Regions from separate parts of the Ensifer sp. R-19 genome, predicted to be linked through region 2. Evidence: predicted binding sites of a transcription regulator. Region 2 holds the regulator's gene; the other holds the start of a gene.
What was found. Region 2 encodes LexA, which represses DNA repair genes until DNA is damaged. Its sites were predicted from a motif close to TGTTCNNNNTGTGTTCNG; they were not measured.
Positions count from the first base shown of each region.

Region 1: the regulator LexA is predicted to act here: its motif matches at 3,574-3,591, upstream of recA (recombinase RecA).

Region 1 covers NZ_CP184569.1:1,639,123-1,646,341, reverse strand. The annotation lists gene cckA (cell cycle histidine kinase CckA) at 1-1,320, shown strand, start outside; gene ACN9MO_RS08020 (pseudouridine-5'-phosphate glycosidase) at 1,420-2,349, opposite strand; gene ACN9MO_RS08015 (carbohydrate kinase family protein) at 2,381-3,328, opposite strand; gene recA (recombinase RecA) at 3,650-4,741, shown strand; gene alaS (alanine--tRNA ligase) at 4,970-7,219, shown strand, end outside.
Region 2 covers NZ_CP184569.1:1,478,291-1,485,509, reverse strand. The annotation lists partial or broken gene ACN9MO_RS07315 (septal ring lytic transglycosylase RlpA family protein) at 1-997, opposite strand, end outside; tRNA gene ACN9MO_RS07310 (tRNA-Ser) at 1,310-1,399, shown strand; gene ACN9MO_RS07305 (hypothetical protein) at 1,546-2,067, opposite strand; gene ACN9MO_RS07300 (hypothetical protein) at 2,270-3,076, opposite strand; gene ACN9MO_RS07295 (hypothetical protein) at 3,206-3,502, shown strand; gene lexA (transcriptional repressor LexA) at 3,749-4,474, shown strand; gene ACN9MO_RS07285 (hypothetical protein) at 4,565-4,897, opposite strand; tRNA gene ACN9MO_RS07280 (tRNA-Cys) at 5,112-5,185, opposite strand; gene ACN9MO_RS07275 (thermonuclease family protein) at 5,338-6,060, opposite strand; gene ACN9MO_RS07270 (hypothetical protein) at 6,221-6,517, opposite strand; tRNA gene ACN9MO_RS07265 (tRNA-Asn) at 6,674-6,748, shown strand; gene ACN9MO_RS07260 (cryptochrome/photolyase family protein) at 6,845-7,219, shown strand, end outside.

The sequences.
Region 1 (7,219 bases), 160 kb from region 2:
CGCTTCTATATCAACGCCGTGATCGACCAGAGCGATCAGTCGCCAGAGGAAGCGGCAATCATCCATGCGCTTGAAATCACCGAGCAGAAGGCGCTCGAGAACCAGATGGCGCAGACCCAGAAGATGAACGCCGTGGGCACGCTCGCCGGCGGCATCGCGCACGACTTCAACAACGTGCTGACGGCGATCCTGCTGTCGTCCGACCACCTGCTTCTGTCGGCCCGTACGGCAGATCCGAGCTTTGCCGATCTCATGGAGATCAAGCGCAACGCCAACCGCGCTGCGGTGCTTGTGCGCCAATTGCTCGCTTTCTCGCGCAAGCAGACGATGCGGCCGACGGTGCTCAATATGACGGATGTGATCGGCGACCTGCGCATGCTGGTCGACCGCATGACCGGAACCAACGTCAAGGTCGAGGTGGACTACGGCCGCGATCTTTGGCCGGTCAAGACCGATCTCGGCCAGTTCGAACAGGTGCTGCTGAACCTGGCGGTCAATGCCCGCGACGCAATGCCCGAGGGCGGCACGATCACGCTTCGGACGCGCAACCTGCCCGCTGCCGAGGTTGCGTCCTTCGGACGACGCGAGTTGCCGGACGACGATTTCGTGATGGTCGAGGTCGCCGACCAGGGGACCGGCATCCCGCCGGAGATCCTCGACAAGATTTTCGAACCGTTCTTCACCACCAAGGAAGTCGGCAAGGGCACTGGTCTCGGCCTGTCGATGGTCTATGGCATCGTCAAGCAGTCGGGCGGTTACATCTATCCGGAATCGGAAGTCGGCAAGGGCACCACCTTCCGCATCCTGCTGCCGCGCCACATCGAGGTGCCGGTAGTGGCCGAAGAGACCAATCTGGCGGCGACAACAACGGCGGAGGCGGCTCCGGCGCGGGTAGCGCAGGCGATTGCAGCACCGGCGGCAAAGACCGAGGAGCCGGCCGATCTCACCGGGGATTCAGCCGTCGTCCTGCTTGTCGAGGATGAGGAGGCGGTACGCCGCGGCGGCAAGCGCATGCTGGAAACGCGCGGCTACACAGTCTACGAGGCGGGCTCCGGCGTCGAGGCGCTCGATATCATGGACGAGCTCGACGGTGCGGTCGATATCGTCGTTTCGGACGTGGTGATGCCGGAGATGGACGGACCGACGCTGCTGACCGAGCTGCGCAAAAAGTACCCGGACCTGAAGTTCATCTTCGTTTCCGGCTATGCCGAAGACGCCTTTGCCCGCAACCTGCCGGCCGACGCGAAGTTCGGCTTCCTGCCGAAGCCGTTCTCGCTGAAGCAGCTCGCAGTCTCCGTGCGCGAAATGCTCGACTCCTAGATCAGCGATCTGACACTGAAATCATCAGCCGGTGGAAGTCGGACATGAAAAAGCCCGGCGCTTGCGTGCCGGGCTTTTTCGTCTGTTATCCTATAGGAATTACTTGGCGTTGAGCGCGACCGCGATCTCGCCGGCAAGGCGCGCATTGTTCTCGACCAGCGCGATGTTGGTCTCGAGGCTGCGGCCTTCGGTCATGTGGAAGAGATTGTCGAGCAGGTAAGGCGTGACGGCCTTGCCGGTGATCTCGTCGCTCTCGGCATTGTCGAGCGCGCGGGTGATGTAGATTTCCATCTCTTCGCGCGGGATTTCGCTTTCTTCCGGCACCGGATTGGCTACCAGCATGCCGCCGTCGACGCCGAGCAGTTCGCGCATGTTCTGGAAGTTGGCGATCGCCGCCGGGCTGTTCAGCATCAGCGGGCTCTTGAGGCCGCTGTCGCGCGACCAGAAGGCCGGGAAGACTTCGCTGTCGTAGGTGACGACAGGGACACCGCGGGTTTCGAGCACTTCGAGCGTCTTCGGAATGTCGAGGATCGCCTTGGCGCCGGCGCAGACGACGATGACGCCGGTGCGGGCAAGTTCGTCGAGGTCGGCGGAGACGTCGAAGCTGAGTTCGGCGCCGCGGTGCACGCCACCGATGCCGCCGGTCGCAAAGACGCGAATGCCGGCGCGGGCAGCGGCAATCATCGTCGCGGCAACGGTCGTTGCGCCCGTGCGGCGCTCGGCGATCGCGAACGCGAGGTCGGCGCGCGAGACCTTCATCGCACCTTCCGTCTTCGCCAACTCCTCGAGCTTGGCGTCATCAAGGCCGATATGCAGCACGCCATGGATGACGGCGATCGTTGCCGGCACGGCACCCTGTTCGCGGATGATCGCTTCGACGCTGCGGGCCATGTTCAGATTGCCGGGATAGGGCATGCCATGGGTGATGATGGTCGATTCCAGCGCCACGATCGGCGCGCCACGCGCCTTGGCGGCTGCGACCTCGTCGGAATATGCCATCGGCAGGGAGGGAGAAGCGGGTTTGGTCATGGTCTTTCCTTGGGAGTTCTGCTGGCAATTGTCATGACAGCATTTGGGGCGTGGGCACAAGAGCCAGCGCCTGTTCGAGATTGGCCGCGGACATCTCTTCGGATGCGGCCAAGGGAGAGCGCAATGTGATTCCGGCGGCTGCGATGCCGTGCCGCAGGCACTCGGTCAGATTGCAGCCGGCGAGGCGCGCGGAGAGGAAGCCGGAGGCAAGCGCATCACCGGCGCCGGTGACGTCGGCCAGTGCCGGGAGCGCCGGCGGAACGGCAACGCAGATGCTGTCGCCATCGAAGGCGACGACCGCGCGGCCGCCGCGTGTGACCACGCCGCCATTGAGGCCCGCGCTTCTCAAAAGCGCCGGCCATGCTTCCGCCTCGGCCGCGTCCTTGCCGGTCAGCGCCCGTGCCTCGGATTCATTCATGAACAGGAAGGAGAGATGCTGGAGGCACGGCCGGTAGCGGATGACCTTGGCGGGCGAAACGGCAATGCCGGCGACGAGGCGCCCGTTGCCCGCGGCCGACTGGACCAGCGCGGCGATCGTTTCCTCCGGCAGGTTGGCGTCCGTCAGCACGAGCCTGCTCGTGGCGACGACATCGCGGAGCGCCCGGCGTTGCAATTGTCGCGGCGAGAACAGCCGGTAGAGTTGCATGTCGGCGAGCGCGATCACCAGATTGCCGTCGTTTTCAAGGATCGCGGTGTAGCTCGGCGTCTGGCGATCGAGAAAAGTGAGGGGGCTGTCGATGACCCCTGCTGCGGCCGCCGCCGCCGTCACCATCTCGCCGGCGGCATCGCCGCCGCGAGTGCTGATCATGCGCACGCCATGGCCAAGGCGCGCAAGGTTGCGGGCCGCGTTGAAGCCGCCACCGCCAGCCTCTTCGAACCAGGTGCCGGGATTGCTGGAACCCGGTGCGGTCGTCCCCGATATGCGGCCGCGCCTGTCGATATGCGCTCCGCCGAAGACGGCGATTTCAGCTTCCGTCATGAATGTTCCTCTGCTTGGCCCATCGGCCGAAATATCTGTTGGCTTTCTGCAATGGCCGAGGTCCAAATTCCAAGGACCCATGCGCCCGATCTCTTCGTCTCAGGCGAATCGGCCAAGCCCTGAGGGGCAGGTTTGAAGACGTACTGCGCGCATTTGAGAACCTATGGTTTCAATCCCGTGAACATGAAAAGAACGAAACCAAGATAATCATTGTTTTTCAATATATTGTCCTGCTCTTGCAAATACGGAACAAAACATGTACAAAAACTCCTGCGGCGGCTTCATTGCCTCGGTAGCTTCAATAACCTAAAGGTGGACCAAATGGCACAAAACTCTTTGCGGCTCGTAGAGGACAAATCGGTGGATAAAAGCAAGGCACTTGAAGCGGCACTTTCCCAGATCGAACGGTCGTTCGGCAAGGGATCGATCATGAAGCTCGGTGGGAAGGACAGCATCATCGAGATCGAAACCGTCTCGACGGGTTCTCTCAGCCTCGACATCGCGCTCGGCATCGGCGGCCTGCCGAAGGGCCGCATCGTTGAAATTTACGGCCCGGAAAGCTCGGGTAAGACGACGCTGGCGCTGCAGACGATCGCCGAAGCACAGAAGAAGGGCGGCATCTGCGCCTTCGTCGACGCCGAACACGCGCTCGATCCGATCTATGCGCGCAAGCTCGGTGTCGATCTCGAAAACCTCCTGATCTCGCAGCCGGACACCGGCGAGCAGGCGCTTGAGATCACCGACACGCTGGTGCGCTCCGGTGCGATCGACGTTCTCGTCGTCGACTCCGTCGCAGCGCTTGTGCCGCGCGCCGAAATCGAAGGCGAAATGGGCGACAGCCTGCCGGGCATGCAGGCACGCCTGATGAGCCAGGCGCTGCGCAAGCTGACCGCGTCGATCTCCAAGTCGAACTGCATGGTCATCTTCATCAACCAGATCCGCATGAAGATCGGCGTCATGTTCGGTTCGCCGGAAACCACCACCGGCGGCAACGCGCTGAAGTTCTACGCCTCGGTCCGCCTCGACATCCGCCGCATCGGTTCGGTCAAGGAGCGCGAAGAGGTCGTCGGCAACCAGACCCGTGTCAAGGTCGTCAAGAACAAGATGGCGCCGCCCTTCAAGCAGGTCGAGTTCGACATCATGTATGGCGAAGGCGTTTCCAAGACCGGCGAACTCGTCGATCTCGGCGTCAAGGCCGGCATCGTCGAGAAATCCGGTGCCTGGTTCTCCTATAACAGCCAGCGCCTCGGCCAGGGCCGCGAGAACGCCAAGACGTTCCTGCGCGACAACCCGGACCTGGCGCGTGAGATCGAGACGGCGCTGCGCCAGAACGCCGGCCTGATCGCCGACCGGTTCCTCGAAAACGGCGGCCCGGAACCCGACGACGGCAGCGACGACGCCGCCGAGGCGTGAAACACCAGGAACTGAAGCTTCCGGAGAACCGGTCGTCCTATGACGGCCGGTTTTTTGCTGCCGTCTGGACAGTATGATACGTGAACGATAAAAGCCTTTGGTTCCGGCGACCGAGGGCGTTGGAGGGCGTGGCCATCATGGATGGCCACGGGGTTTAAGGACAATGGCTTAGTGGCGCGGCAGATGCCGGATCCGGGCCGGAATCGGTGCTTTAGAATAGGACGCAAGATGAGCGGCGTGAATGAAATCCGGTCGACCTTTCTCGACTATTTCCGCAGGAACGGTCATGAGGTCGTGTCGTCGAGCCCGTTGGTGCCGCGCAACGACCCGACATTGATGTTCACCAATGCCGGCATGGTGCAGTTCAAGAACGTCTTCACCGGCCTGGAACAGCGTCCCTATTCGACGGCCGTGACCGCGCAGAAATGCGTGCGCGCCGGCGGCAAGCACAACGACCTCGACAATGTCGGCTACACCGCGCGCCATCACACCTTCTTCGAAATGCTCGGCAACTTCTCCTTTGGCGATTACTTCAAGGAGAACGCCATCGAGCTTGCCTGGAACCTGATCACTAGGGAATACGGCCTCGACGCCAAGCGCCTGCTGGTCACGGTCTACCACACCGACGACGAAGCCTTCGATCTCTGGAAGAAGATCGCCGGCTTCTCCGACGACCGCATCATCCGCATTCCGACGAGCGACAACTTCTGGGCCATGGGCGATACCGGGCCCTGCGGCCCATGCTCGGAAATCTTCTACGACCATGGCGACCATATCTGGGGTGGACCGCCCGGCTCGGCCGACGAGGACGGTGACCGTTTCATCGAGATCTGGAACCTCGTCTTCATGCAGTACGAGCAGATCACCAAGGAAGAGCGGGTCAACCTGCCGCGTCCGTCGATCGACACCGGCATGGGCCTCGAGCGCCTGGCAGCGGTGCTGCAGGGCCAGCACGACAACTACGACATCGACCTTTTCCGCGCCCTGATCGCAGCTTCCGAGGAAGCAACCGGCGTCAAGGCCGAGGGCGACCAGCGCGCCAGCCATCGTGTCATTGCCGACCATCTGCGTTCGTCCGCTTTCCTGATTGCCGACGGCGTGCTGCCGTCGAACGAAGGCCGCGGTTACGTGCTGCGCCGCATCATGCGCCGCGCCATGCGCCACGCGCAATTGCTCGGTGCCCGGGATCCGTTGATGTGGAAGCTCTTGCCGGCGCTGGTCGGCCAGATGGGCCGCGCCTATCCGGAACTGATGCGCGCAGAAGCGCTGATCTCCGAGACGCTGAAGCTTGAGGAAACCCGCTTCCGCAAGACGCTGGAGCGCGGTCTGAACTTGCTTTCGGACGCATCTGCCGATCTCTCGGAAGGCGACCAGTTCAACGGCGAAACCGCCTTCAAGCTCTACGACACCTACGGCTTCCCGCTCGACCTGACCCAGGACGCCCTGCGCGCCAAGGGCATCACCGTCGATACCGACGCCTTCTCTGTCGCCATGGAGCGCCAGAAGGCCGAAGCCCGCGCCAACTGGGCCGGCTCGGGCGAAGCGGCGACCGAGACGATCTGGTTCGAGCTCAAGGAAAAGCACGGCGCCACCGACTTCCTCGGCTATGACACCGAGACCGCCGAAGGCGTGATCCAGGCGATCGTGCGCGACGGCGCCGTCGTCGCTTCGGCAGCCAAGGGCGACACGGTCCAGGTGGTGCTCAACCAGACGCCGTTCTACGGCGAATCGGGCGGCCAGATGGGCGACACCGGCACGATCACCACCGAAACCGGCAAGCTTGTCGTGACCGACACGCAGAAGCGCGGCGAGGGGCTCTTCGTTCATTTCGCGACCGTTGCTGAAGGTACGGTGAAGACCGGCGACGCCGCGCAGCTCGACGTCGACCATGCGCGCCGCTCGCGCCTGCGCGCCAACCACTCGGCAACCCACCTGCTGCATGAGGCGCTGCGCGAAGTGCTCGGCACCCATGTCGCCCAGAAGGGCTCGCTGGTAGCCCCGGAACGCCTGCGCTTCGACGTTTCGCATCCGAAGCCGATGACGGCGGAAGAGCTGAAGATCGTGGAGGAAATGGCCAACGAGATCATCGTGCAGAACACGCCGGTGACCACGCGCCTGATGAGCGTCGACGATGCGATCGCCGAAGGCGCGATGGCACTCTTTGGCGAGAAGTATGGCGACGAAGTGCGCGTCGTCTCGATGGGCCGCGGCATTCACGGTTCCAAGGCCAACCGCGCCTATTCCGTCGAGCTTTGCGGCGGTACCCACGTGTCGGCCACCGGTGACATCGGTCTCGTCCGTGTCGTTTCGGAAAGCGCAGTCGGCGCCGGCGTTCGCCGCATCGAGGCGCTGACCGGCGAAGCCGCACGCGCCTATCTCAACGAGCAGGACGAGCGCGTGAAGACACTCGCCAACACGCTGAAGGTTCAGCCGGGCGACGTGCTCGGCCGCGTCGAGGCGCTGCTCGACGAACGCCGC
Region 2 (7,219 bases):
GCGTAATCGACAATCACTTGGGGGTAAGCTGCTTCCGGTCGACCATAATCGCTTCAAACGGCGATTCGGCGTCGCTGACGCGGACTTCGACGTAAGCTGCAGCATACGCCATGTTGCCGTCGGGCATCGGGATGAACTCGGGCCGCTCACGCGGGATCGGGCCGATTTCCGGCAGCATCACGAACTCGTTCAGCGATTGCGGCTGGGCGGACTGCGGCACGGGGGCTGCGAGCGCCGTCACCGGTTCGCCAACATCGAGCGAGGCCTTTGCGGGGACGGTGATCGTGCCAAGGGTCTGATTGCGGAACGGCTCGTTGGAGGCGACCATTACGCCGGTCGCGATCTGGCCTTCCGGCATCACGCTCGGGCCACGTTCGCCCTTCTGAACGTAGGACGCCATCAGATAGGGCATGTCGTTGCCTTCAAGCGGCGCGCGGCCGACATACTGCACGCGCACCTGCGCGCTGCCCTTGCGCTTGATGTCGAGCATGTCAGCCGTCTTCGAGGAGACGTCGATGATGCGGCCGAATTCATAGGGGCCGCGATCATTGACGCGCACGATGACCGACGTACCGTTTTCCATATTCGTGACGCGCGCGTAGCTCGGCAGCGGGAACGTCGGATGGGCGGCCGACAGATGCGCCTTGTCGTAAACTTCGCCATTGGCGGTCAGCCGGCCGTGGAAAGCCGAGCCGTACCAGGAAGCCGTACCGGTCTTGTTGTAACCGAAGTCTTCCTTCGGCTGGTACCACTTGCCCTTGACCTGATAGGCCTTGCCGACCTGAAAGCGTCCGCCGCCCTTGGGAATATTGTTGCCGGTGGCAACACGCGGGCTCGCCTTTACGCCATAGACGGACTCGGGAAAGTATTCCTTGCTACGAGCAGTTTTCTTGACGCTCGATATCGATCCGCAGGCTGCGAGTGTCACGCACAGCATCGGGACCGCCGCAAGGCGCAGTCCCTTGACCAGATATGCCGCATTTTTACTGGAGGTCATCTGTCCCACAACATCGATCGAATAGCCGTACTCGAAACCTTCCGCTCATGCCCCCAGCGGAAATCTCGGCGTCCCGAAACGGAACAGTCGAGTAAACATGACAGCAACAAGGCGAAAATGCGAACTCATCCACAGATCAGCGCCGGATTTCATGCGTTATGGTTTACAGATGATTACCGGCGGAGCGTGCCCGCGCACTCCAGTCCGGCCATCGAGAAAATCTTTCAGCGACGCATGTTAAATCTTGCAAAGCGACAGGGCTTCGCGCAATAACGCCGTGCCCGGTAGGCAGTTGACTGCGACTTCAGGCAAGGACAGGTGGCCGAGTGGTTTAAGGCTCTGGTCTTGAAAACCAGCGTACGGGAAACCGTACCGTGGGTTCGAATCCCACCCTGTCCGCCATTTTCCCAAGGAATATAGTCCGACGATGGACCGCCATCCCTGGCGGTGCTTCACTTTAATGAGCGTACGTCGGCAGGCGTCAGCGCCGTCTGGTTCGCCTCGGGCAGACGACGACTGGGCCCTCCGCCCTTCACTCAAGCCGCGGGTTAGAGGCTGAACGGATCACGCGCTGAGCGTTTCTCGCTCGGCGCGTTGAACGGATCGGACTTCTTCTCCTTGGATTTGCGGCCCTCGTCGGCGATGATCTCATCCACGGCCCGCTGGCATTTCAGGAGTTCTTCCGCCGCCGGGCCGGTGCCGCGCAAACTGAGGTTTGCGACAACGCGATCGTCAAAGGCGATCGCCAACGTCCTTTTGCGCACGAACCCCGTCAGGAATTCCGCATCGGTGACGTTCACGAAGAGGAACTTGCCGCTCTCGTCGCCGGCGACGGTCGCCGCCGCACTCCAGGGATCGCTCTTGTCGAAGCGGAACGTCAGGTCATAGTCCTTGCCGACCTCGAGCGACTTCCAGTCGTCGCTGGCGAAACTCATGTAGAGCGGCGATTCGGAGCCCTTGGGATAGAACCCCAGGCGCAGCCTGATTCCGCCTTCGAACATCGACGTGATGAAACACGAGCCTTCCATCGACGTGTCGGAAGCAACGGTCCAGCGCCGACTTCCTTCCATTTGATGATCTCGGAGTCCTCAGCCACGGCCGGTCCCGTGGCCATCAGACAGCTCACCAATCCGAACAGCAATCTACGCATGCAAATCCCCCGTTTGCCCGCATTTTGATAGGTCGCCGCGTGACTGTCGAGGGTGGGTAACCCGCACCCATGCAAAATCTTAGGAATATTCACCTCCCAGCGGAACGACGCTCACGCCAAGATCACATGGCAAAGGGATCTTTCGACGACTTGGTCTGGCCGCCGCCAGCAAAGGGGTCATTGTTTGGCGCATTCCCGCCAGCGCCCGCAAACGGATCGGCGGCCGCCCCCTGCCCGCCGTTTGGCATCAACGCAATCAGCGCCTCCTGGCATTTGAACATCTCGCTGACGGCCTTCATCGAATCGCGCAGGCTGAGGCTCGCCACCACGCGCCCTTCGAACGCCAGCGCCAGCGTGTTCTTGCGCACGAATTCGGTGAAGAAGTCGGTGTTGGAGAAGTTGACGACCAGAGCCTTCGAGCCTGTGAGGTCCACGCCGAACGCGACAGCCGGCCACTGGCGGCCACGGTCGAGCTGCAAGGCGACGTCATACTCCCTCTGCGGCTCGATCGATTTCCAGTTGGCATTGCCGATCGAAAGAAACGCCAGGTTCGCCGATCCTCTCGGATAAAAGCCGATTCGAAGGATCATTCCGCCGTCGTAGCTCGTGGCCGCATAGCACGAGCCGCCCAAGGACGGATCGGAGCCCACCGTCCAGGCATTGATCTCCTTCCAGATATTCGAACGCCCTTCTTCAGCAGCGGCCGCTCCCGCCGCCACCAACAGACAGAGAACCGCCAACGACAATCTACGCATGCAACCACCCCATTTTTCCCGCAACCTGTCGAGACGTGCGGCATCTTCACAACACGGATTTGTGCACGCCGGCAGCGAGGCCGCGACTTGGCGCAACCCAAGCGATTGCAGCGCGGACGGCGCGCCAGGCTGAGGCGGCTTCGCCGCTGCGTGCCCCTGGCGCAAAACGGCCACAGCCTGCACTCAAAGAGCTGTTGAACACATGACAGTGATCGCCAAGCTTGCTGGACTTCGGAACGAAAGCGCGGTTCACATCGTTAACCGCCCCGTAGTCCCACCCTTGCATCAAAGTGGACGATCACCGTGCTTGCCGCCCTGCTTCTCGCTTCGATAGTCGCGTCGCCTAATATGCCTGACGTCAAGCTCAGCGCCGCCACGGTGGACGAACTTCAGACCGATTTCGAGAGCGCCGTGCCGTGCCATCAGATCGATGGACGCAAGGTGTGGAAGGGTGCGATCGCGTTCTACATCCAGTCGTTCGTCTATGATGGCGACAGGCCGGTCGCGACCGATGCGGCGGATGCCGTACTTCCAGAAGACAACAGCGCCGAGACGGTGAAGGAATTCGAAGACGCCTGCGCCGCCACGCAGCCGGCCTAGCCTCTTTGCACAAAAACGCTCGCGATTCGTTCGAATCGCCGTGCCGTCGCGCAACGCGCTGCCCCACGGCCCTCCGTTTGGGCACGATCATCGCCCAAACCCGCTCTGCTCCCGTAAAAGTGACCAATCGACACGCACAGACGCGCCAATTGTCTGAATTCACGGAATTTTAGGCACTTGCGGAACACATATGGAACAGATAGTGTCTGTTCTTGATTTGTTTCACGCCTCTGGGAGCGACGTGCCATGCTGACCCGCAAGCAACAGGAATTGCTTCTCTTCATTCACGAACGCATGAAGGAGTCAGGCGTCCCACCATCATTCGATGAAATGAAGGATGCGCTCGACCTGGCGTCGAAGTCCGGCATTCACCGTCTGATCACGGCACTCGAAGAACGCGGGTTCATTCGCCGTCTGCCGAACCGAGCCCGCGCGCTCGAGGTCATCAAGCTTCCGGAAGCCTACGCGTCAAGCCAGCAGCAGCCCCGCCGCGGCTTCTCGCCCAGCGTGATCGAGGGCAGCCTCGGCAAGGCGCCAGCGGCCGCTCCTGCCGCACCGCCAAAGCCCACGCCCGTGGCCGACAACACATCGGTTTCCGTCCCGGTCATGGGCCGCATCGCTGCCGGTGTGCCGATCTCGGCGATCCAGAACAACACGCACGACATTACCATACCGCTCGACATGATCGGCAACGGCGAACACTACGCTCTCGAAGTCAAGGGCGACTCGATGATCGAAGCCGGCATCTTCGACGGCGACACGGTGATCATCCGCAATGGCAATACGGCCAATCCCGGCGATATCATCGTGGCGCTCGTGGATGATGAGGAAGCGACGCTGAAGCGCTTCCGGCGCAAGGGCGCATCGATCGCGCTCGAAGCCGCGAACCCTGCCTACGAAACAAGGATTTTTGGGCCCGATCGGGTGAAGATCCAGGGCAAGCTCGTCGGGCTGATCCGCCGCTACCACTGATTCCGAGGGAAACCTGGCATCCGACCGAGCCTCGCCACCGCTTGCGGCTGCGAGGCTCTGTTTATTGAAGGCGACCTGAAGGCACGCCTCTTACTCGTGGATGGTGTACTCGCCGAGCTCGCAGAGGTCCTGCATGTCTTCGGTCGTATCGAGGCCGGAGCCTTCTTCGAACTCGAAGCGCATGTCGTACTTGCAGACCTCCCGGCCGTCGGCGATGGTGATCTCCATGTCTTCCCCTGGGTTCAGCACCTGCCGGCCGAAAACATCGTCTTCCCACTCATTGACGCCCACAGGCGACGTATAGAAGTTCGTCAGCACTGCGTTGGTGTTGTTCTTCAGCTTGAAAACCAGATCCTCTGCCTGCGCCTCAAATGTGGTCGCAGCGAAGAGGGCCAAGGCCGTCAGGACAAGTTTCGTCTTCATATATGCGATTGCCTCCGTTTTGATGATGACGGACGCTACCGATGCGGCTGATGTCAGCGGAGTCATCGTTCCCCCTCTACCGATTTCACCGAAGCGATAAGATCCGATAGTGGCTTAGAAGACGTGGCTTGTGCGGGCGTGTGGAGGCAAACACACACAATCGCTCTGCCCTGAGGCAGAACGTCTATCCGCACTAAAATGAGGTGAGAGTTATTGGAGGCCTCGCCCGGAATTGAACCGGGGTACAAGGATTTGCAGTCCTCTGCGTCACCACTCCGCCACGAGGCCTCACAGCTCGGATAACCGAGCGTTGGCGCGGATTTAGAATGATTGCAGAAAAACCGCAAGAGGCATTTTCCGAAAAACGCGCCGTCGATTTGTAAGACGGATACTTTCCACAGAGCGATCGCGAACCTCCGCCGATCGCATCTGGGGTGGCCTCAACACCAGGGCGTCGCGTGTCCTGTCCACGGCCGCACCAGCCCCTCGGATACGAGCACACGCCCGATAGACTGGTCGCCGCGGGTGACCAGCCGCAGCTTTTCACCGGCCTTGGCATCCTGACGGCCGCTCGCCGTTTCCAGCCTGAAGTCACCCGCATTCAACAATTCGCGCAGGCGCTGCTTGGCATAGAAGCCGCGCGAACGTTCCTTGTCGCAGCTTGCCTGGCGAATACGCGGCGCCTCGACGTCTGCGACGCGGATCGTTTCGCCGTGGTACAGGAAGGTGGCGCCGTCGATCACGCAGTTGTCGTTGCGAATCCCGCAGAAATAAAACTGATCCGTGCGAACGGATGCCGTCTTCACTTCCTCACTGGGCCGCACCACGGGTGTCGGCGCCTTGGCGCCGACGTCAACGGACGGCACCGGAGCGGCAAGGGCAACTCTTGTCACCGGATTCGGCTTCCGCTTCTCCGCCTGTTGCGCGGGACGCTCGTCCGCTTTCTGCGCGACACGAACGGGCTTCGGCCTCGACTCGTGTCGGGACGTGGACGCGACCACGTCCGATACCACCGGCCAATGTTTCAGTTCGGCGCGATGATCGTAAGCGACCACGCCGCCGACAGTGAGTGCGGCGGCCAGATACCACGGCGCCATACCGCCTTGTTTGCCCCTGCTCCGACCGGAATTCCGGCTTCGACGTTTCGTAGTGGCTTTGGCCATGCGTTCCCATCCTGATTCGCGACCGCATTATGCGTTTGATGGGTTGCCGAAAAGTTTTCGGCGGCCTCCCTCAACAAAGGGTTCAGCCGCTTCGCTGGGAATCAATTGGCAGAGAATCGAAGCCGAGGCATCCGGGACGGTTGACCGCAATAGCTCCGGTTCACGAGCCGTTCGAAGAATCGGCTCGTCCGCGCCAGCGCGCCCACCAAACAGCCAGGCGACGCCGGCGACGGCGGACGGATGGGATATCGTGCGAAAGCACGATGAGGCCCAGCGGTATCATCCAGAAGCCGAGCACCGGCAGAAAGCCAAGAAAACCAAAGAACACCAGAAGCGAGCCCAACAGGATACGCAGCAGTGGCGATTCCGGCAGCGTGATGCGCCACTTCCCGAGCACGATCTGACGCGTCTGCGGATCAATCCCGAAATGCGGCTGCTTCCTGTTTTTATTCATCATTCCCTATCCGGCATCTTTTCCCACAATTGGGGACTTCTCCACAGCCTCGCAACCGAACTTGTCATTTTTTTTGAAAAAACCGCTTGGCAAATCGGAAAAGCATGCGTATTAGCAGCCTCACTTCTGAAGCGCACAGCGAAACAGCGGCGCGGATGATCCCTGGTAGCTCAGCGGTAGAGCATTCGACTGTTAATCGACAGGTCGCCGGTTCGAATCCGGCCCGGGGAGCCAGTTTCAAAAAGAGCCATTTGCAGAAAATGCGAATGGCTCTTTTTCATTTTGCACCTAAGTTCCCTCGGTGATCAATCCCAGTCCTAGACGGCACCTATGACAAACGCGGCGCCCATCATCGTCTGGTTCCGCAAGGACCTGCGCCTTGGCGACAACAGGGCCCTTGCGGCTGCGGCCAATGAGGCTGCCGTCATTCCGCTCTATATCCGGGAGCCGAACGAAAGCGGCAACGGTCCGCTGGGCACGGCGCAGCAATGGTGGTTGCACCATTCGCTGGAAGTGTTGGAGGCTCGACTGGGCCGGCTCGGCTCGCGACTCATTCTCCGCTCCGGCGACCCACTGGACGTCCTCAGCGAAGTGTCGCGCCTATCGGGAGCGAAGCGTGTCCATTGGAATCGCCGCTACGACCCGTGTGGCATTGCCACCGATACGGCCCTGAAGAAAGCACTCGCAGCTCAGGGCATCGCGGCC